2 regions of the Anaerorhabdus sp. genome follow, and region 1 is predicted to be linked to the other one. Evidence: a T-box and tRNA genes for the amino acid it is inferred to sense, from the RefSeq annotation. Region 1 holds a T-box; the other holds one or more tRNA genes.
The links. A T-box is a leader RNA that pairs with one kind of tRNA and senses whether it is charged. The one in region 1 lies ahead of cysS (cysteine--tRNA ligase), so its partner is inferred to be a tRNA-Cys.

Region 1 (19,257 bases):
GAAATTACCTTTGATGATTTAAGTGATGAACTACTTATTCATATTGCTAATGTAAATAATCATATCGACGAATTAAGTAACATTTATTCATTGCTTAATAAAAACTACTTTGCAATTACACCCCATGTAAATAGCCCTTATCGCAAAATGATTTTCGGTCAATTACTCTATGTCTCTAAAGATCAAATTGCACTGGTTGATTCAAATGAAGCTCTTAAAAATGAAATTACTACGATTTATGAATTATGTAGTTTAAGTATTAAAAAAGCTCTCAACACACCACTAACCACCTTAACTGCTTCCTCTACACGTGATTATTACTATTTATTGAATGAAACATTAAGCAATGAGTCTTTCACAAAAAATGATCAGTTATATTCTGGCTTACTAACACACATTAGTGAAGTCATTGAAAGCTTGAAAAAACTAAGTTATCAGTATTATAAAGTAAATAATTTAAAACTCAATCCTGCTATTATGACTACACTTGATACTGTAGAAAATTTATTAAATACAACTTACAATGTGGAATTACCAGAACAAGAAAAATATTTTTTAAGTGAATATATCTCGCTCGCAAACTGTATTGCAGAAAATCATGAGATACCATTATTATTAATATTCTCTAATCCAAGCACTACAAAAAACTATTCCCTCTTTATCGATTCATTAAAAACTCCAGTAAAACATTACAGCATTGATATTGGTTTATATAATTTTGTAAAAAAGAAAAATGAACTTATCCAGTTATTAAATAAAATGGAGAGTACCGTAGGAATACTTGTTCTTACAGATGAACGATTGTCTGATGAAATTATGAACTGTATTAATGAACATTGCACTCGTGCTGTTTATGTTGAAAACACAAGCATTCATACCATTCCTCAAATTCTTAAAAAACTTGAAGATAAATCTACCCTCATTGAAGATTTCAAGGATTTCAATAATTCAATTTTAGATGAATCTATTGATATGAACAATCTCGATATTCTTGACTTGATACGAAATGAAATTTTGATTAAGTCACTTTCATTTTTAAATCCAGATAAAGTAATGCATCTTGCAAAAGAATCTTTTGATGGAATTATTAATGACTTAGATATTATCTACGATGATATCCTCATGGTAAAATACATTGTACATATGGCCTTTGTCGTTGAACGCATTATTCGCAATCAACCTGCTAGTTATAAGAAAGTGAATGAATTTGTAAGAAATAATGGTGATGTATTAAAAATATTAGAAAAGAATGTTGAGGATATAGAAAATCAATTCGGTATTAAAATACCATTGAGTGAATTAGTTTATTTATGTCAAATCTTTATTGGCGCAATGGAAAACAAGCGTGCTAATTAAATAAGTCGAGCCTATTTGCTCGACCTATTTTTTTGCCGCATAACTTATAGCGTACCCTACTGTCGCTTTAACCCCAACAAGTAATGCATCTTCATCTATATCAAAAAATTCACTATGATGTTCAGCCCCAGCACCTTTCTCATCGTTTTTGATACCTAAGAATGCGAAGATAGATGGATATGTTCGTGCATATGTAGAAAACGATTCTGAAGCTAGCCAAGGAACACAGGACGCTAGACACGATGAATCTATAAAACTAGGTAATACTTGTTTTGCGAATTGACTACATTTTGCGTCTGTTTTAATTGGTCTTCCTAATACACGTGTTATTTCATCAAACTCAACACTACATCCATACATAGCCGCTGTATGCTCACATACCGACTTAAATGCTATTACTGCCTTATTGCCTTCTTCTTCATTAAAGAAGCGGAAAGTACCTAGTATTTTCGCTTCATCACTGAAGACATTCATTGTTCCTCCGCCTTCAATTGTTGTAATGCCCAGTGTTACTGTTTCATTCGCATCAATTTTATTTTCGAATACACCCGCCAAATTCACAACAATATTGGCAGCTACAAATACGGGATTCTTTGATAAGTCAGGTCTTGACCCATGTCCACCCTTACCAATTACTTTTACAATTGCCCCGGCAATACCAGCCATTCGTGGACCTTCATCTACACATATTTTTCCTGATTCAAGTTTATTGTAAACATGGATAGCCCACACCGTATCTACTGCTTTATCACTTAAATAATTAATGATTGGTACTGAACCTTTTTTTCTCCCCGATTCTTCTCCTTGTTCAAAACAAAAGTAATAAGTACCAACAAGTTGATCTTTAATTTGTTTTAATACTTTCATACTTGCAAGAAGCATAGCCGCATGAGCATCATGTCCACAAGCATGGCATGTATCTGGATTATTTGAGATACATGTCCTTTCATATTTCAAATTCCTTTTGTTTTCCTTAACTGCCAACGCATCAATATCCGCTCGCATTGCAACTACTTTCCCAGGTCTTCCCGTCTCTAGTCTTGCTACTAATGACGTCGTAGAAACTATCTCATAATCAAATCCCATGTTTTCAATTTCATTTTTAATAAACGCAAACGTTTGAACTTCTTCATCACTAATTTCAGCTAAGCGATGTAATGTTCTTCTTGTTTCAATTACATATTCATTAACTTGCCCAAATTCTCTTTCAAACTTCATTATTACCCCTCCTCATTAATTTTTAGTTCTATAAATTATTATTTAAAGTCATCTAAGATACTTGCATTATAGTCTCACAAAATTAAAAAAGAAAGTGTATTTAACTTTCTTCATTTGGTAAAATTTGTAATTTTCATACATTTTTTAACAATTAAATAAGTTTAACTTTACACTTTCTTCATTTGTAACCTTACAACATTTTAACTAAGAATCCTGCAACTATACAACTCACCAAAGTCACTGCAACAACACTTCCAATTATCATTTTAGGTAGCATTTGTTCGGTTAAATATGCCTTTTCTTCTTCTGTTTTTGCTACAACCGCAACAGCTTCATTTGTTAAATTATAGTTGTATGGAAATCCTAAAAAGCAATTCAATCCAATCGCTGAAGCCATCCATGTAGAATACCCAAATTTCTTACCTACTGGAATTGAGAATATCAATATTCCAATTGTCGCAATGATTAATAATCCAAATACAATCACTACCATTTGACCAATTGATGCTGGCGTTGTATCCGCAAACCCTGACATAAAACTCGCAAATAGAGCTAAGTTCAAAATCCCTGCAGAATCTGCTTTATTCATCGGATTCGGAGGTATTATTCCAATTTGGCTTGCAGTTATACCCACAATAATCATAATAATGCTTCGATCAACAACACCGTTTAAAAGCTTAAAGATAATTAGCCCTAAACATCCTAAAACACCCATGATTGTCAAATAATAAGTAGGTGTACAAATTTTCTTTGGAACATATTCATAGATTCGTTTTTTCGAAGTTGCTTGATCTTGTGATTCTTCACCTTTAACTTCATGAATTAAACTTGGATTCTTTCTAATTTCTTCTGCTAATCGTTCTCCTTCTTTACGTAAGAAGAAGGCAGTTACTGGGAAACCAACAAATCCTTGCATGATGAAGATAACAAAGGCAACTACACCTAATGAATTTTTACCTAATGCAATTGCACCTTCATTCATAATCATTGCAGCCATACCTCCACCTGTTAATGGTGCTGCACCGATGATTGCGATTTCTTTTCCAAATATTAAAGTTCCTACCGTTAACACAAGTGCAAGTATTCCAGCAATTGCACATAATGTTGTCACTACTACACGCCAATCTTTAATTAATGATTTGATATTAAACATTGATCCTACATGAATAAGAATAAACAGTTTACATATTTCAGCTACCACATTCAATCCTGAAATCGAAAGAATATCTTTCGGTAAAAATGTCCAGTATCCAAATAAGAATAGTGTTGCGACAATAAACATTTGTGGAAGTTTACCTCCTGTTTTCGAGGAAATAATTTCACCAACAAGCATGATAACTGCAATTACCGCAAATCCTGTACTAAGATCCCACATCTATTTTCTCCTCCTTATTTATCTTAGCGAAACTTGTTGCATAACCAACTGTTGCCTTAACCCCTATCATTAAAACCTTTTCATCTATATCAAAAAATTCACTGTGATGTTCTGCTCCCGAGCCTTCTTCTTCATTATCAATTCCTAAAAACGCAAAGACAGATGGATACATACTTGTATATGCTGAGAATGATTCTGACGCATACCATTTATCACAAGAAGTTATACAATTATCTCCAATAAATTCTGGCAGACTTTTCTTAGCGAACTCACTGCATTCTTTATTCGTAATAACTGGTACACCTAATACTTTTGTTTTTTCATCAAACTCAACAAAACAATCGTACATCGCAGCCGTATGTTCACTCACATTTTTAAACAAATCAACCGCTTTTCTTCCTTCTTCAACATTGAAGAATCTAAATGTTCCTGCAAGTATTGCCTCATCACTAAATACATTAGGTGTTCCACCACCTGTTAAAGTAGTAATTCCACATGTCACAGTCTCATTCGCGTCAATTCTATTGGTAAACACACCACCTAAATTAACCAAAATATTCGCAGCTGCATAAACAGGATTATTTGATAAGTCCGGTCTTGAACCATGTCCACCTTTACCTATCACTTTAACCATGGCACCCGCAACACCTGCCATTCTTGGACCCGCATCAACACATATCTTTCCAGCTTTTAATTTGTTATAAACATGAATCGCCCAAACGGTATCTATACATTGTTCATCTAAATAATTGAGTATTGCCGTAACACCTTTTCTTCTTCCTAATTCTTCTCCTTGTTCAAAGCAAAAGTAATAAGTTCCTACAAGTTCATCTTGTATTTCTTTTAATACTTTCATTGACGCTAATAGCATGGCAACATGGGCATCATGGCCACACATATGACTAGCATCTGGACGATTAGAAATACATGTTCTTTCACGTTTTAAATTATGTTTATTTTCTTTGACAGGGAGACCATCAATATCCGCTCGTAATGCAACCGTTTTCCCATTTCTTCCTGTTTGTAATTTCGCAACAACCGTAAATTCTTCAACAATCTCGTAACTAAATCCTAGTTTTCTAATTTCTTCAGTAATGAATGCAAATGTATTTTTTTCTTGATCGCTTGGTTCAGCTAATCGATGAAGCTCTCTTCTTGTTTCAATTACATAATTTTCAACATGTTCAAAAGCATCTTTAAATCTCATACATTATTCCTTTCTTTTTGTTTCTGCCCATTTTGCTAGTCGTCTTAAACCTTCTAACAAAACATCTGTTGGGCATGCAATATTAATTCGTTCAAAGCCTGTTCCTGCTTCTCCAAAGATGTATCCTTCATCAAAGAAAAGTTCACAGTCTTCAATCATTGCTTTTTCTAATTCTTCATTATTTAACCCAAAGGCTCGCAAGTCTAACCATTGTAAATAAGTTCCTTCTAATGGGTATACTTTAATTTCAGGTATATGTTCTTTACAAAATTCTTCCACAATATTTTTATTCTCATTGATTTTCATTATTAATTCTTCTAACCATAAATCACATCGCGTATACGCAAGTTCACATGCTTTATAACCTAATGTTCCACAGCTTAGAAATGCTACTTCAAGCATTGCACTTTTCATACGTTCTCTTAAATTTTCATTCTTAATAACTAAATTACTTGTCTGCATCCCTGCTAAGTTAAACGTTTTTGATGGAGCTGTGCACACGATACATTTATCCGCAACCTCATCAGAAAGTGTAGCCATCACAGTATGTTCATACCCTGGCATAATCAAATCAAAATGAATTTCATCAGAAATAATTAACACATCATACTTTAGGCAAATGGCCGCTACTTTTTCTAATTCGTCTTTTGTCCACACTCTACCAATTGGATTGTGTGGAGAACAGAATAACAGAATTTTATTCTTTGCATTGCTTGCTTTGAGTTCTAAATCTTCAAAGTTAATTTCATAATGTCCTTCATTATCAACAAGCGGATTTTCAACAATCACGCGGTTGTTCATAGTAACACATGCAAAGAACGGATAGTATACTGGAGTCATAATGATTACTCCATCACCTGGGTTAGTGAAGCCTCTAATTGCGTGTGCAAGTGCTGGTACAACACCTGGTGCTGTCACAATCCAAGATTTATCTATCTCCCAATTATGATGACGATTCATAAAATTCACTACCGAATCCAAATAATTCTCTGTTGGACTTGTATATCCTAAAATAGTTTCATCTAAATATTCTTTCAAGCCTTCAATAATCTCAGGAGCATTTTTAAATTCCATATCCGCAACTGAAAATGGAACTATCTCTTTTGAAACATTAGGTTTCTTTTGTATCATACCTAACCATTTAGAGGAACCTAATTCACTTCTATTTATGAGTGTTTCAAAATCATAATACATATACTACCTCACTATATTTTTATAGTTTCCCTTTCTACTGAACAGATAAAAAAGTCAGAAAAGCTCAAACAAACCATAATTAAAAGAATGTTTTAGTTAAAACATTTTTAATTAATGAATTGTAAAATATCAATCTAGGGAAATTTCCTTATGGGACTTTCTAATACTTTCTTAGTTCTATTCCATAGTTTAATTATAGTGATAATTTTTTATCACGTCAATAATTTTTTATTATCCATTAAAAAAGCTTAACTGATTTCTATCAATTAAGCATCTTTAGTTTTCTTTAAATATCGATAAATACTTGCTTCTGATGAATGAAGTTGAATAGCTGCTTCACTTACTGCTCCTTTTAACAAGAACACTCCTTGTTTTTTTAATTCCTCTATCAATAACATTTTTTCATCAAAACTTAATCGTGCTACTGGTAGATTTTTCTTTCTAATAATCGGTTCAATTATATTGCTTATCACAGTAGAAATATCTTCGGTGAAATATTCTACATTCGCCTCTTCAACATAATTATTTGTATCCACAATATCAAACAATTCTTTTAGTTCATCATTAATTTTTTTAATACTCTTATTGATATGACCAATATTGAAATTAATACATAATAATCCAATAAGTTTACCTTTATCATTTTTTATAAAAAATGTTGAACTACGTAATACATTATCACCTGATAAACCTTTATAGTTTACTTCATAATCTGAATTCTTATATTTTTCATCACTAATAAATCGTAATGCTAATTCACTGAGTGGTGCATTTATTGTTCTTTTAGAAATATCTCCATTTTCTAAACACACTAATTTAAGTTCATCATTCTTTATCTCATGGATGGCTACTTCATAATCTTTACCTAGACAAGCAGCTAAAAACTTTGCTATTTTCTTATACTGTTCAATCAAAATATCATCCATATTATCCACCCTTTTATTTTCTATTCATATTATAACATAATTTATATTGATTGCTTTTTACTACTTAACCAAAACACTCATAATTTCTGCAGTATAAGCTCGATGAAAATCTTTGTCTGGATAACATTTATTCATGATATCATTATCTACAAAATTCTCTTCTTTTAAATCCACTTCATATAGTTTTCTACAAACAAAAACAAGCTTTGCTTGATCTATCACTGGTGTGTTATCCACAATTGAAGTAGTAAAATTACAATGAGTTAATTTATCTTCATTACGTCCTGAAGCACTTCCTAAATACGCAAGTTCTTTCCGATAGTTATCATCAAAAAAGGCTAGTGAAAACGTATCTTCTTGATTAATAAATTCATACGTATAGCGTTGTGGTCTGACATAAACTGTAACTACATCTTTGTTCCATAAGTGTCCCATTTGCACCCAACTTACAGTCATTCCATTTACTTTATCTTTAGCATTTACTGTTATTACTCCCCAGTCCTTCGAAATCAAATCAAAAATATTATTATCTAACTCTGAAATACCAATAGCTTTTAACATATTATCGCTCCATTCTAACCCTCTCTTTTTCTATTTTAACACAATAGATATCCACCAGCCTAGTTGATAATTTTACGCAAAAAAAAGAATGTCTTTCGACATTCTAATTTACTATTCTACTGTAACTTTTACGCCAGGACCCATTGTAGATGCAAGAGTCACTGATGTCATGAAGATACCTTTAACTGCAGCTGGTCTAGCTTTAGCGATAATATCATATAAAGTTTTGAAGTTTTCAGCTAATGCTTCATCAGTAAATGATACTTTACCAATAGCTACATTAATGTTTCCTTCTTTATCAACACGGTATTCAATTTTACCTTTTTTGATTTCATTAACAGCTTTAGTTACATCAACTGTAACTGTTCCTGTTTTAGGGTTTGGCATTAATCCTTTAGGACCTAATACTTTACCTAATTTACCAAGCTCTCCCATCATATCAGGAGTAGCAACGATAACATCAAACTCAAACCAACCTTTTTTGATTTCTTCAAGAATTTCTTTTCCACCAACGAAATCTGCGCCAGCGTCTTTAGCTTCTTGTTCTTTTGCTCCTTGAGTTACTACTAAAACTTTTTGTGTTTTACCTGTACCGTTTGGAAGCACGATAGCTCCACGGATTTGTTGATCAGCATGACGAGGATCAACGTTAAGGTTGAAACATGCTTCAATTGAAGCATCGAATTTTACTGTACTTGTCTTTTTAGCAAGTGCAATCGCATCTGTATAGCTATATGTTTTGCTGCGGTCAACTAACTTAGCAGCTTCTAAATATTTCTTTCCTGCCATTTCTTAGTCCTCCATGCCTTCTACAACAATACCCATGTTACGTGCTGTACCCGCAATAATACGCATAGCAGCTTCAACATCATTTGCATTTAAATCTGGCATTTTATATTCAGCAATTTCTCTACATTGATCCACTGTGATTTTACCAGCCTTAATAGCCTTAGGGCTTCCTGATGCTTTTTGTACTTTTGCAGCTTTCTTAATTAATGATGCTGCAGGTGTTGTTTTTAACACGAAGTCGAATGACTTATCTTCGTACGCTGTAATAATTACTGGTACGATATCTCCCCCACGATCCTTAGTCGCATCGTTAAATGCTGAACAGAATTGTGGCATGTTGATACCAGCTGATGCTAATGCTGGTCCTGGCTTTGCTCCACCAGCTGCAAATTGAAGTTTGCAGATTTTCGCAACTTTCTTACTCACTTGACATACCTCCTTGTATTTGTTTGTCAGTGCAGTGGTACAATGGACTAGTTGCAGTCCTCCCACGCATAGAATGCACATGTGTGCATTAAAAATGATACTCCAATATAGGGTAATCGTCAACTATTTTTTGCATTTTAGCCTATAAAATAAGGTGTTTTTAATTATTTACCCACTTTTTAATCAAAATTGAAAAATCACTTAAAAAGTTCCAAATACTCGCCATATCCTTCTTTTTCTAAATCATCTTTCGCAATAAATCGTAGAGATGCACTATTAATACAATAACGCACTCCATTTGGTGAAGTTGGATCATTTTCAAATTTATGTCCTAAATGTGAATTACCTACTCGACTTACTACTTCTATACGTTCCATTCCAAATGATGTATCCTCTTTTTCAACTATTGTATTTTCGTCAATTGCTTTCTTAAATGCTGGCCATCCACAACCACTATCATATTTATCAAATGACGTGAATAAAGGTTCTCCTGTTACCACATCCACATAAATACCTTCTTCAAAGAATTCATCATATTCATTATCATAAGGTTTCTCTGTTTTCGCTTGTTGTGTCACGGCATATTGTTCAGCAGTCAAATTTTCACTAATTTCTTCTGCACTTGGTTTTTGATATTTTGATGCATCAACGACCATATTCTTCACACGTTCAAACTCTGCTTTAGAAATATGACAATATCCTGTTGGATTTTTATCTAAATAATTTTGATGATATTCTTCAGCTTCAAAGAAATTTTCTAGTGGTTTAACTTCAACTGAAAATTTATTTGTTCGTTGCTTTTCAATTTCTACAATTTTTCTAATTGTCTCCATTGATTTTTCATCGGTATAATAAATTCCAGTTTGATATTGTGAACCAATATCGTTACCTTGGCGGTTTTCAACTGTTGGATCCACCACTGAAAAGTAAGCATATAAAATTGTATCTAAGCTTACAATACTTGGATCATATTCAACCCTTACTGTCTCTCTAAAACCTGTAGTTCCTTGCTTAACTTGATCATATGTTGGTGCCTCAATTGTTCCATTTGCATATCCCGATACGCCTTCAATGACACCTGGTATACTTTGTACTAATTTTTCAACACCCCAAAAGCATCCCCCAGCTAAATAAATAACATTTGTATTCTCTTTTGGTACATAATTATTATCTTTTCCAATTTTATTCACGTCATAAACCTCCTTTATTTTATTATCTTGATTTTCGACTGTGCATGCACTAATCAGAAAACTCATACCTAACAGGATTATAATTATTAGTTTCTTCACATAACACCTCCTGTATCTATAGAATAAGCGTTTTATTTCTCAGTGCAATTATTATGCTCAAGAATTAAAAAACGCTACTCAATGAGTAACGTTTATAGATCTGCTTTAACTAAATCTGTGTACGAAATATCTGTAGGAGTTTCACGTCCAAATAGAATGGTAAGTACAGATGCAACTTTAGTTTGGTCATTCATTGCATTAACTTTACCTTCCATACCGCTAAATGGTCCAGATAAGATTTTAACAGTATCGCCAACTTTAAAGTCAACATTTACAACTGTTTCTCCTAAACCTATTCTTCTCAAGATTGAATCAATTTCATCTGGAGATACTGGGAAAGGTTTAGCCCCTCCTCCTGAAGAACCGATAAATCCTGTAACACCTGGTGTATTACGAACAACATACCAAGCATCATCTGTCATAATCATTTCTACAAAAAGATACCCTGGGAAAAGATTATGCATTTTAGTAATTTCTTTTCCATTCTTGTATTCAATTTCAGCTTCTTCTGCAACTAGAATTCTGAATAGATAATCTGTAATACCCATTGATTCAACACGACGTTCAAGATTTTCTTTAACACGGTTTTCATGACCAGCATATGTATTTACAACGTACCATCTTTTCTCAGTTTCATCGATAAAATCTTTATTTATATCTGTCATACTAAGCTCCTATTCCAATCACTTTCAAGAAGAATGTAATTAAAAACTCACAAACTACGAAGAAAGTTCCAAAGAATACAATAAATAATAAAACTTCTGCCATAGTTGACATTAATTCTTTTGTCTTTGGCCAGCGAATACGTTTCGCCTCTTTCATAATGCCGTCAAAACTAAACCATTTCAACATATCGTTGACCTCCTATTTCGTCTCTTTATGAAGTGTATGTGTACCACACTTCTTACAAAACTTGTTTAACTCAAGTCTTTCAGTCGATGACTTCTTATTACGATGAGTTGTATAATTTCTAGACAAACACACCGTACAAGTTAATATAACTTTATCCTCTTTTGTTGCCACTATTAAAACAACTCCTTTCGGTTTCTATGCTTATTTACTCTAACATAAAGGTTTAAACCCGTCAATAAATACTGTTTCAATTAAAAACGAGGTTCCCCTCGTTCTATTTATAGACTTTTTCCTTAATATTCCGTTTTATCTTTTGAATATGATTGTCATACTTTTTTAAAGAAAATTGAAGATTCTTTGCAGCTTCATTATAGGTTACATCATCTAAATAGTAATAAAGCACTTGTTTATCTACATCACTAAACCCTGCTAGAACCTCATTCACCCGCATCACGGCCTCTTTATAGTCCAAATGATATATTGGGTTACCACAATCATTTTCCGTGCCGAAATGATCTAAATATGTTGATTCACAATCATCCTTGATTATCGCATCCAAAGACAATGCATATAGATTAGCTGCATTTGATTCACGCAAATAATGTCGCATTAATGTTTTTACTCTTCGTGATGCACATGTATAAAAATACGTTCCAAAACTACATTCTTTATTTTCGCGATAATTCCAAATTGCGTTATAAATTACTTCTAGTGCTTCCGCCACAAATTCATCACGATAAATCTCACAAAAAGTATTTTTAGCAACTGCATCTGCCGCAATCTTCGCCATATATGCTTCATATTTTTCAATCAAAAAATATAGCGCTTGCTCATCCATCTGTCTGCAATAATAGAGAAGTTCATAATCACCCGGCATTGTACTCCACATAAGCTTTCTCCCTCTTATAAAGGAAAGCGTTTATTATATACCTCATACAACAATATTCCACAAGCAACTGATGCATTGAGAGAAGAAATCTCCCCCACCATCGGAAGTTTAACCATATAATCACATTCTTCTTTAACAAGACGAGTTATCCCTTTACCCTCGTTGCCAATAACCACAACAAGTGGGGTATCATATTGCGGTTGACGATAATCTTGAGCATTCTTCATATCCGTTCCAACCACCCAATAACCTTTTTGCTTAAGCATCTTAAGCGTTTGGGTACAATTAGTTACCATCGCAACTTTTACCGTCTCAATGGCACCTACTGAAACTTTCGCTACAGTTGGTGTTAATCCCACCGCATTATTTTTCTTAATGATTATTCCATCAACTCCCACCGCATCTGCAGTTCTTAGTACCGCACCTAAATTATGCGGGTCTTCCAACTCATCCAGTAAAACCAACAAGCCCTTTTTATCACTAGGAATAGAATCTAGTATTTCTTCGATTGTATAAGTTTTATAATCATCAATATTCGCAATAACTCCTTGATGATTTCCATTATTACTTAACTTATCCAAGTATTTTTTATCTACTTTTTCTACTCGTATTCCCTTGCGTTTAGCTTCTTGTTCAATCTGCTTTTGGTCGCCTGATATGTACAATACATTTATCTTCTTATTGTCTTGAAGTATTTGTTGAATAACGTTTTTCCCATAAACATATTGTGCCATATTACACCTCCACCATGGTCTTAACTTTGTCCCAACACAAATCAATTCTATCCATCATTTTTTCCATAAACCAATATCCTAATACTGCTTCAAATCCTGTTGAGACACGATATGTAGCTACATCAGTATTCTTTGGAACACTGTCGCTTTTAAAATTTCTGCCTCGTTTAAAGATTTCCAATTCTTGTTCAGTGAAAAATTTCTCTTCTTCAAGTTTATAGTAAAAAGCTGCTTGCGCTTTTGCACTTACAAATTTCACACTTTTTGTCTGCAAATCTTTAGCACGTGCATATCCTTTTTCAATTAAATATTCACGTACTTTCAATGACCATATCGCATCACCCAAATAAGCAAGCGTACTTCCTGAAACTTCATTGCTTCGCATTAAACAAGTCCTCTTTCACTTAGTTGATTACGATAGGTATCCGCTAATTCATAATTCTTCTCTGATTTGGCTTCATTCCATTTCGCAAAAACAATTTTATCATCATCAGTTAATGGTATTCGGCTATATTCAATACCTAATACTTCTAACATCTTCTCCAAGGTTACCGCATATTTACTTACTTCATTTGAATCAATTTCCTTCACACGTAATACTTGATTTAGTTTTTTCACTGTTTCAAAAATAATAGCGTAAGCATTTGGTGTATTCATATCATCATTCATTTGATCTAAAAATTCACGGTAAAGTTGAGTATCAAATTCTACCCCTAATTTCTCATTCATTAATCCTAATTTAATGTTTGCTTGTTTATAAGATGTCATAACTTTGTCTAATTCTTTTTTTGCTGTTTCAAATACCTCATCACTAAAATTTAGTTCCATACGATAATGTGCAGATAGCATTACCCAGCGAACTAGTTGTGGACCGTAAATATTTAACACATCTTTTGCAAGTGTAAAATTACCAAGTGATTTACTCATCTTGATACCATCAATATTAATCATTCCATTATGCAACCAAAAATTCGCAAGTGATGTATCATGAATTGCACGACATTGTGCAACTTCATTTTCATGGTGCGGAAATCTTAAATCTGTACCCCCACCATGAATATCAATCATATTTTTCCCAAACTCTTTTTGGATCATTACGACACATTCAGTATGCCAACCTGGGCGACCTTCTCCCCATTTTGTTTTCCACTTAATTCCCATATCCGTATTTTTCCACAATGCAAAGTCGAGCGGTGATTCTTTCTTTTCATTCTCATCGATTCTTGCACCTACTTGTAAATCTTCAATGTTTTGATGCGAAATTTCTCCATAGGTCTTTACACTATTCACGCGAAAGAAAACATCCCCATCAACTTCATAAGCGTGGCCTGATTCAATAAGTTCATCAATAAAATCAATAATATCATCCATTGTTTCAGTTACTTTAGGTGTTTTATATAAGTCATGTGCATTTAGTTTATGACGCACATCGTTATAAGCTTGTATATATTCTTGTGTAATTTCTACTTCTGGTCTATGTTCTTCATGGGCTTTTTTTATAATCTTGTCGTCGACATCTGTATAATTTGATACATATTTTACATTGTATCCTTCCGCTTCAAATACTCGACGTAATGTATCAAACACAATAATTGGTCGAGCATTTCCAATATGTATATGGTTATAGACCGTTGGTCCACATACATACATGCTTACTTCCCCTTCAACGAGCGGTTTGAATTCTTCTACTTTTAATGTTCTTGAATTGTATAAACGCATATTTTTCTCCTCCATATAAAAATGGCATCTCTTTTAAAAAGACGCCATTGCGTGGTTCCACTTTTCTTACTTCTCAATCTCTTAACGCGAGTCACGTCTTACCCTACATTTCGGATAAGCCCTCATAGATGCATTTCAAATAAAGTCTACCCAATTGTTTCACCAACCCAATTGTCTCTAAAGATTTTGTTTATTCTACTCTTCTTGTCATCAGTTTATTTAAGTATAGACTACTATAAACTATGACTCAAGTCAATTTTCAACGTGCTTAACTCGACGAAGTTGTACTTTTTCTAACCAATCTTTTTGTTTCTTCATCGAAATATATCCAATAATAGACACAACGAGTGCCCCTGCCGCATCAACGATTAAATCTTTCATTGTATCTGCCAGAGCAGCTCTACCAATAAGCTGTGTACCATTTTCTAACATGAATTTTTGCATATTCAATCCTAAAATACCATCAAATGTAAATTCATAAATTTCCCAAACAACACCTAATGTTACAGCAAAACAAAACGCAAAAATTGCAACAAATAACGGACTTAGATTCATTGGAACTTTTTCACTTTGGTTCAATAAGCTTACAAATGAAAACCCAAGTGCTCCTAACATTCCCCCACTAAACGTGTGCAATATTGTATCCCAATGATTTACATTGTAATAAAAACTTCTTACTTCTCCTAAAAAGATTGCACAGTATAGAAATACGACATAAAGAATCATCATATAACTCGGTATTCTTACTTTAAATCTTTTTTCAAATATACTTGGTAAAACCATCGCAAGCAATCCTAACAAGCATTGCGCAAACATAAGTGTATATTCCGATTTTATTCGCACATATTCCATTCCTGGTTCAATTGTTGCTGGAGCAACAATGATACGATACCCTATAAAAATCGCTGATATCATCAAACTTATAAACACAAATATATAGAGTACTTTTTCCCAATTTATTTTTTTCATATTCTCACCTGTTTAATATTTTACATAACTTACTCAAATCTTACAACTAAAACGATGAAGGAGCGGTTTTCACCACTCCCTCTGATTATTCTTCTTCCTTTACTGGAATATAGAAACTATAGACACTATCCACAAGACGCATCCATTTTTCCATATCTGGATTCCAAATTTCATACTCCTCATCCACAATTTCTTGGCGAATTAGACGTATCAATTCTTCTTCCGTAAATGGTCCACCTTTACGTTTAGAACTTCTTACATACCATATTTTATCCATATTCTTATCTTCCTCTAACTTTTAGGTGTACAAGTACTTGTATCTGGGTTCCAAGTTCCACCCGCTGTATGACAACCCTCTTCAGTTGTTGTATCTGGTGTTGCAGTTGGGGTTGGGGTTGGCGTCGGTGTTGGAGTTGGCGTTGGTGTTGCCTTTTTCATATAACGAACTGTAATTTCTAAATTCTTATCCGCTATCTTTCCTTCAACCGTCGCAACAGATGGTGAATATCCATCAATTGTTGGACTCTTAACACTATAAGTATCCCCTGAATTAAATGTACCTGTAAATTGTTGATAAGCTGTTGAACCATTATCATCGTATACATAATTAATTGTTAACGTATATGTTGGAGTTGGTGTTGGTTCTGGTGTTGCTAGCGTAAATGTAAATTCTGTTGTGAATGGTTCAGAATTCATTTCTTTATCAGTATTTGATGCTGCTGTAATGGTTATTGTATATTTTTCACCATCTTGGAATTTAGATTGATCAATACTCAATGATGCTTCTACACTCTTTGCAACATATTCAGGATTTGTGCTTATTTTAACTTCGTAATAATCAGCACCTTCTACTTTGTTCCAAGAAAGTTTAATTTTTGTTTTATCTTGTGAAACTTGAACATTAGTCACTTTTTCTAATTTTTCAACTTCGCCAGAGATAGATGTATTTTGATAAACAGAATAAGCATTATTACCTGCACCTACTAAAACTCCTGCCGTTGTATAAGCAACGATAGTATCTCCATTCGCTGCAATACTTCCAATTCCTGTCCACGCATCCACAATTTTCTTAATTTCTTCATTACTTGTAGCAATTTGAATTTTACCATCATTTCCTAATCCTACTACAAAGCCATTTCCTACTGCAATTTGAGAAATGTTTTTAAGGCTAGAAACGTTTGTTGCAGTTCCTGTTAATGGAACTGTCACAACTGTTTGTGATTTATTCAAGAATGCAACTTCATTTGACCCTACCGCAATCTTTGTTACATTTTGTTGTGATGTCATTGATGCTGAATTCACAACATTTCCTGCCACAAATACAGATCCGCTTGAATCAATTCCCAACGTGAAGCCTGCACCCGCTTCTACATCAACTATATTTTTCCATTCTTTGATGTCACAAGCTCCTGTAGAATTATCCCCTACACAAGCCACTGTTCCATCTTCTAATGCCGCAACCGTATGTTTATCACCTGCCGCAACATCAATTGCTTTCTTAATATCTTTTGTATCTAGTTGTCCATAACTATTTGATCCTGCACCAACAAGTGTTCCATCTTTTTTCAAACCAATCACAAAATCTTTATAAGAACTAACTTGTACTAAATCATTAAAGTTTGTAAGTTGTGGTGTTTGTCCTGTTGCCTTCGCACTTCCATCATCAGTAATATAAACTGAAAATGTTTGTGATAAAGTAAGACGTTCATCTTGTGCCATTCTAAGATTTAAGCCATCGCCTCCCTTATTCCCATTTAAGAAAATAAATATAGCAATTCCTAAAATAAGCACTCCTACAATTCCACCTATTATTGCAAACATCTTTTTGTTTGGTTTTTTACCTTTGTTTTTTGAAGTCTGTGTATTCACATCTACACGATGAATTGTATTAACAGGTTTCTCAGGCGCTTTTTGTGGTTTCGCTTGTTGTCTTTCTTCAACTTGTTTTACGCGTTGAATCTGTGCTGTTTTTTGTTCAACTGTGGGTTGAGGATTCATCGAAGGTATGTTCACCATCGACTCATTTCCTTCATTCTTTAAAAATGGAATTTGGATACTGTCTTCTAATCCCAAGTTTGGCAAAAGAATATCGGTTGTATTTTTTAACATATCATCCAATGAAATTTGAAATATTGTGGAAAGACGTTTAAATTGAGCTAAATTACATATAGCTCTGCCATTTTCCCATCCCATATACTCAACAACATTGACTCCCATTTTATCAGCCAACTCTTGTTGAGAGAATCCGAAATGTTTTCTAAGTAAAACTAATTTTTCAGGTAATCGATTTACCATGTTTGTCACTCCTTAAGGTACTGTCATTTGACCAATTCTATTTTACTTGGTTTTAGGACTTTTAGCAAACTTTACATACTAAATACGTACTTAAACAGCCCTCACTAAGAGGTTTTCCTTTACTTTTCCCATAGAAAAAGCCGATAGATTTCTCTATCGGCTTCATACTCAATTACTCTTAATTATTAAATGTTTGAGAAGTATTTGATTGTTCTAACCATTTGGCTAGTATAGCTGTTTTCATTGTCATACCAAGAAACTACTTGTACTTGGAATGTATTGTCATCAACTTTAGTTACCATTGTTTGAGTAGCATCAAATAATGAACCATGAGTTTCCCCGATGATGTCGCTTGATACTAATTCTTCTTCAGTGTAACCGAATGAATCATTTGCAGCAGCTTTCATTGCAGCGTTGATTCCTTCTTTAGTAACGTCTGTTCCTTTAACTACAGCTACTAAAATTGTAGATGAACCTGTAGGAACTGGTACACGTTGTGCAGAACCGATTAGTTTACCATTTAATTCAGGAATAACTAGACCGATAGCTTTAGCTGCTCCTGTTGAGTTAGGAACGATGTTGCAAGCTGCAGCACGAGCACGACGTAAGTCACCTTTACGGTGAGGTCCATCAAGAACCATTTGATCTCCAGTGTAAGCATGAACTGTAGTCATGATACCACTAGCGATTGGAGCATATTTGTTTAATGTGTTAGCCATAGGAGCTAAGCAGTTTGTAGTACAAGATGCAGCTGAGATAATTGTATCTGCAGCAGTAAGAGTACCTTCATTAACACCGAATACGATTGTTGGTAAATCATTCCCTGCAGGAGCTGAAATAACAACTTTCTTAGCACCAGCAGTAATATGAGCTTCTGCTTTTGCTTTTGATAAGTAGAAACCTGTACATTCAAGAACTACATCAACACCTAAATCTCCCCAAGGAAGTTTAGAAGCATCTGCTTCTTTGAAAATTTTAATTTCTTTTCCATCAACTGTAATTGATGCTTCACCAGCTACTACTTCATGACCTCTATAAGGACCTTGAGCTGAATCATATTTTAATAAGTGTGCTAGCATTTTAGGATCTGTTAAGTCGTTAATTGCTACAACTTCATATCCTGCTGTTCCAAACATTTGTCTGAACGCTAAACGTCCAATACGACCAAAACCATTAATTGCTACTTTAACATCTGCCATTTTATTTGACCTCCTTATGATGCAATAAAATTATAGTCTTTTTAGACCCTAATTGTCAATTGTGAAAAAACTAATAATAATCCAAAAAAAGCCCATAAAAAGCCTATATATCGCAATAAAGCGCTTACAATTTACATAAATTTTCTTTATGAATTTTTTTTCCCTTTGAAGACAATATTTTTTATCTTACCAGGAAAGTTCTCCACGATGAATAGAACGATAGAGAGATGAGGAAACTTAAGATAGTGAAAGGCTAGAA
Region 2 (5,193 bases), on a different contig from region 1:
GAAGATATTGCGGTTGGGGAATACAAAATAACATTTGCAACTAAGGGAAGAGAATTTAAAATTCATACAACAGACTATAAAGAAGAGGGCATGAAGGTAGGCTTAGATTTTGAACCAGAAGATATTCATGTCATGAGTAAAACAGGTACCTATTAATGAAAAGCTTTTCTAGGCTAGTCTACCCTTATATGATTTGGGCAGCAATATTTATTGTTGTTCCAATGTTATTGATTGTATTATATGCATTCACAAAAGAAGGAAATGGTGTATTAACATTACAATTTACTTTATCAAACTTTGCTCGCTTCTTTAGTGATAGTATATTCCCTAATGTATTATGGCGCTCATTAAAATTAGCGGTTATTACAACAATTATTTGTATTTTGCTCGGATATCCAGCTGCATACTTTATGTCTAAGTTGAATTCTAACAAAAGAACAATGATGGTATTATTAATTACACTTCCAATGTGGATAAATATGCTTGTGCGTACATATGCATGGCGCGGTATTTTATTAGATTTTCCTATATCAGGAGAAATGAAAGTATATATTGGTATGGTATATAACTTTATACCATTTATGATACTTCAAATTTATACTTCATTATTAAAAATGGATCCAAGTCTTATTGCAGCAGCCCAAGACTTAGGTGCAAACCGATTTGAAACATTTAAACGTGTTGTACTTCCATTATCAATTCCTGGAGTTATTTCAGGAATTACATTAGTATTTTTACCAGCGGTATCAAGTTTCTTTATTCCAAAATTGTTGGGTGGAGGAGACTTTGTATTAGTTGGTAACTTGATTGAGAATTATTTTGTTTCAACAGGTGATTGGAACTTTGGTTCAGCAATTTCACTTATCATGGCAATTATCATCTTGATTTCAATGTTTATCACAAAGAAATTAGATTATGAAAGTGCAGAGGTGGGTGACTAATGAAAAAAATTAAAAACTTACCACAAAATTTATATTTGATTTTGATGTTAGCATTCTTCTATCTACCAATATTGTACGTAGTTATCTTCTCATTCAACGAATCTAAAAGTTTGACGAATTTTACTGGATTCTCACTACAATGGTATGAAAAGATGTTTGCGAATCGCACGATGATGGAAGCAATTTGGTATACCGTGATTATCGCTGTTCTTGCGACAATCATCTCAACAATTGTTGGGACAATAACAGCAATTGGATTAAGTAAATCACGTAAGATTTTAAAAGAAACAGTAATGCAAGTAAATAACTTACCAATGTTAAATCCAGAAATTGTAACAGCAATTGGATTGATGTTATTCTTTACTTCACTACAAATTAAAACCGGATTTACAACACTCTTAATTGCGCATGTCGCCTTTTGTATTCCGTATGTAATATTAAGTATTATGCCTAAATTAAGGCAGTTAGATAATAACTTGGCTGAGGCTGCATTGGATTTAGGATGTACACCTTGGCAAGCATTAATCAAAGTTATTATTCCACAAATTACTCCAGGTATTGTTTCGGGTGCATTGATTGCATTTACAATGTCATTTGATGATTTCATCATTTCATTCTTTACGACAGGTCCTGGTGTCAATAATATATCAATATATGTTTACACAATGTATAAACGAATTAATCCAAGTATTAATGCATTATCTTCAATTATCGTATTTGTAATTACGATTGTACTAATTGGTGTTAATGTTGTACCGATGATTAGAGATAGAAAGAAAAAGGAGAAAATTAATGAAGAAGATTTTAGTAACTCTATTATGTAGCATCTTGGCATTATCACTTACAGGATGTGGTTCTAAAAAAAGTGATGTTGATCCAATAGCACAATATGGTTGTGATGTATTAAATGTATATAACTGGGGAGAATATGTTGGTGAAAGTGTAATTTCAGATTTCGAAAATGCATACAATGTAAAAGTAAACTATTCTTTGTTTGATTCAAATGAAGTTATGTATACAAAATTACTTGGTGGTAGCCAATATGATGTATTAGTTCCTTCTGACTATATGATTGAAAGATTAATTGACGAAAAATTACTTCAACCAATTGATTGGAATAAAATCACAAATAAAGGGAATTTATATGATGGTGTTATGGCAACAGCATATGATCCAGATAATACATATTCAGTTCCTTACTTTTGGGGAAGTGTAGGCATTGTTTACAATAAAAATAATGTAGATCCTCAAGATGTTGAAAAAGAAGGATTCAATGTGTTAAAAAATAGTAAATATGCAAATCGTGTTTATATGTATGATTCTGAAAGAGATAGTTTCATGATTGCATTAAAAGCTTTAGGCTATTCAATGAATACTGAAAATCTTGATGAAATTAATGAAGCTTATGAATGGTTACTAGAACTTGATAGAAATGTTAATCCTGCTTATGTAACAGATGAAGTTATTGATAGTATGGTTAATGGCGAAAAAGATTTAGCGGTTGTTTATAGTGGCGATGCTGCTTATATTCTTTCTGAAAATGATGAGATGGATTACTATATGCCAGAGTCAGGAACAAACGTTTGGGTAGATGCAATGGTTATTCCTGCGAATGCAAAATGTCCAGCATTAGCACATGAGTTTATTAATTTCATATTGACTGATGATGCGTCATATGATAATTCTGCAACAGTTGGATATGCAAGTTCAAATAAAAATGTTTTGGATGAAATGATTGCGGCTGGTGGCGAATTTGAAGGTAATGTTGCATATTTACCACGTACAGATAATCCAAATGATGAATACTTCCATCATAATGAAGCAATGAAGAAAATACTTTCAGATTTGTGGATTAAAGTTAAAAATCAATAAGATGTAGCGAGTTTAAATAGCTCGCTTTTTCTTTGTGAAAAAAGTTCAATTTGGTGTTGCTTTTTCATAGTCACTACTATATAATAATAAAGCACGGAAAAGAAACTGGTTCCTTAGCCAAGCTGGTAAGGCAATAGACTGCAACTCTGTGATCGCCGGTTCGAGTCCGGCAGGAACCTCCAAATATGACTCGGGGATATGGCGGAATAGGCAGACGCATCGGACTTAAAATCCGGTGATGGCAACATCGTATGGGTTCAAGTCCCATTATCCCCACCATCGTTAATTAAAAAGCGATATATCTTTATAGATATGTCGTTTTTTTATTCTATTTTGGCGAATTTTGTAAACAAGATAATTGAATCCTATTAAAATCATCTCAACTGATACTTTGGTAAGTTTACTAGAAATTGACATTTTAATGCATCACAAATAAAAAAATCCCGCTTTTCATATACAAATGTTTTTTCTGATTTCATTTGTTTACTTTAGCGGGATTAAAATAAATTGGTCACTTGAGTATAATCGATTATTTTATGTTCGTTTCATTTCCATCTAAATAAGTTTTAATTACTTTGATGTCACCAATTTTTAATGGATCTACTTTATATGGGTTTTCTTGAATCACTGTGAAGTCTGCAAACTTTCCAATCTCGATGCTTCCGATTTCTTTTTCACGATTTAATTGGAATGCAGCATTAATTGTGATGCCTTTTAAAGCTTCATGTACAGGTATTGTATATTCTTGCCCGAATACCTTACCAGCGCGACTTCTTCGTGTAGATGCAGTACATACTAAGCGAAGAGGGTTAGCGGAATACATCGGATCATCCGTATGCAAAGAGAAATTTACTCCATTAGCCAATGCCCAGCGACAGTTAACTGCAATTTTAGTTCTATCTTCACCAACAACTAAATCATTTAAGGCTTCGCCATAATAATACAAATGATTGACATGATAGCTTAATTGAATTCCTAATTTAGCGCATCGTTTAGTATCTTCTTCACTTAAAAATGCACAGTGTTCTAAACGATGACGATGGTCAGCTCTTGGAAATTCATTTAGAACACGCTCAAAGATATCTACGATTACCTTGCCGGCATAATCGCCTTGCGAGTGCACAGAAATTTGGATTCCTTTATTATGATATTCTTTTATAAGTTCATACATTTTTTCTTGTTCAAATAGAAATTCACCATTTTGATTTTTAGGTACATATAAACGGTCTTGCATGATTTCGTTTTCCAAATAATTATCAAACATTTTCATGTTTCCAGTATATGGAGATCCATCAAACCAAAATTTGATACCGGTAAATTTTGATTTAGGGTGATTTGGGATGAGACGGTCTAGGCTTTCAGCACCTGATAAGAAATTAGGATAAGTGATTGCATAGTCGTGTCGAATTGGACAGTCATCTTTATTTATAATGTCACATACAAACTGATTGTGATTTTCGATAAGTGGCATCATTCCTGCAGTCCAGCAGGTTGTTATACCAACTGCTGCAAGTTGCTTTGCTTTATTTAGGAAATAAGTATCCATAGGTTCATTTATACTTTGCATCCATTTACTGAGAAACATTAGTGCGAAGGTTTGTTCAGTTAAGACTCCAGTTGGTTCACCATTTTCATCTTTGAAACAGTGACCATCTCTTGTGTCTTTCGTATCTTTACTAAATTTTAATTCACTTAAAGCCAAAGAGTTGGCGTAAGTTGTGTGCATCGATTGGATGATGATAAATAGAGGGTGGTCTTTAGTTAATTGATCTAAATATTTACGATCCATTTTTGGAAGATCACGATTAATTAAATAATCTAGACCGAAGAAAAAAATCCATTCTCCCTTTGGTGTTTCTGCGATAACACGTTTTATTTCATTTAAAACATCTTCAGTTTTTGCGTATTTGATGCCGCCAATGTAATTTGCTCGATCAATAATTGCAGCTAAGTCTAAATGTATATGGGGTTCAATAAAGCCTGGAAACATAACGTTTCCTTCTAAATCAATCATTTCAGTTTGGTCATTCTTCAATTTGTTTACTTCTTCAAATGTTCCTAATTGTGCAATTTTTCCTTCTTTTACATAGACTGCTTCTACTTCTTTGTTCTTTTCATCCATTGTAATGATTGTTCCATTATAAAATATTTTTTCCATATTTTCTCCCTTCAAATAATTTGTGTAATGAATAAGTACAATCAATGTATTTACATCTTATTTCTTTGTTTTTTTTGACATTTATACAATTATAATACCTTGCATTCTCCTTATTTAAATAATAGCATAAAACTAAAAAAGCGAGTAATTTACCTCTTTCAATTGATTGTTCAAAAAATGCTAGGTAATTAATTATGATATTTTTTGTTGGAAATTAGTATT

Region 2: it encodes a tRNA-Cys, which carries the amino acid that the T-box ahead of cysS (cysteine--tRNA ligase) is inferred to sense. The anticodon was not compared.

What each region holds. Positions count from the first base shown of each region.
Region 1 is NZ_JAVXGL010000001.1:38-19,294, reverse strand. It holds gene RSB60_RS00105 (PRD domain-containing protein) at 1-1,356, shown strand, start outside; gene RSB60_RS00100 (amidohydrolase) at 1,381-2,574, opposite strand; gene RSB60_RS00095 (hypothetical protein) at 2,765-3,949, opposite strand; gene RSB60_RS00090 (amidohydrolase) at 3,936-5,156, opposite strand; gene RSB60_RS00085 (MalY/PatB family protein) at 5,160-6,350, opposite strand; gene RSB60_RS00080 (helix-turn-helix transcriptional regulator) at 6,617-7,276, opposite strand; gene RSB60_RS00075 (flavin reductase family protein) at 7,337-7,837, opposite strand; gene rplA (50S ribosomal protein L1) at 7,949-8,626, opposite strand; gene rplK (50S ribosomal protein L11) at 8,630-9,052, opposite strand; gene msrB (peptide-methionine (R)-S-oxide reductase MsrB) at 9,250-10,341, opposite strand; gene nusG (transcription termination/antitermination protein NusG) at 10,434-11,006, opposite strand; gene secE (preprotein translocase subunit SecE) at 11,008-11,193, opposite strand; gene rpmG (50S ribosomal protein L33) at 11,206-11,364, opposite strand; gene RSB60_RS00040 (sigma-70 family RNA polymerase sigma factor) at 11,468-12,082, opposite strand; gene rlmB (23S rRNA (guanosine(2251)-2'-O)-methyltransferase RlmB) at 12,097-12,816, opposite strand; gene RSB60_RS00030 (Mini-ribonuclease 3) at 12,818-13,201, opposite strand; gene cysS (cysteine--tRNA ligase) at 13,201-14,535, opposite strand; T-box leader at 14,570-14,755, opposite strand; gene RSB60_RS00020 (hypothetical protein) at 14,788-15,504, opposite strand; gene RSB60_RS00015 (GYF domain-containing protein) at 15,590-15,781, opposite strand; gene RSB60_RS00010 (helix-turn-helix domain-containing protein) at 15,796-17,799, opposite strand; gene gap (type I glyceraldehyde-3-phosphate dehydrogenase) at 17,985-18,998, opposite strand.
Region 2 is NZ_JAVXGL010000105.1:86-5,278, forward strand. It holds partial or broken gene RSB60_RS10580 (ABC transporter ATP-binding protein) at 1-156, shown strand, start outside; gene RSB60_RS10585 (ABC transporter permease) at 156-941, shown strand; gene RSB60_RS10590 (ABC transporter permease) at 941-1,765, shown strand; gene RSB60_RS10595 (ABC transporter substrate-binding protein) at 1,734-2,813, shown strand; tRNA gene RSB60_RS10600 (tRNA-Cys) at 2,921-2,995, shown strand; tRNA gene RSB60_RS10605 (tRNA-Leu) at 3,006-3,092, shown strand; gene RSB60_RS10610 (amidohydrolase) at 3,343-4,971, opposite strand.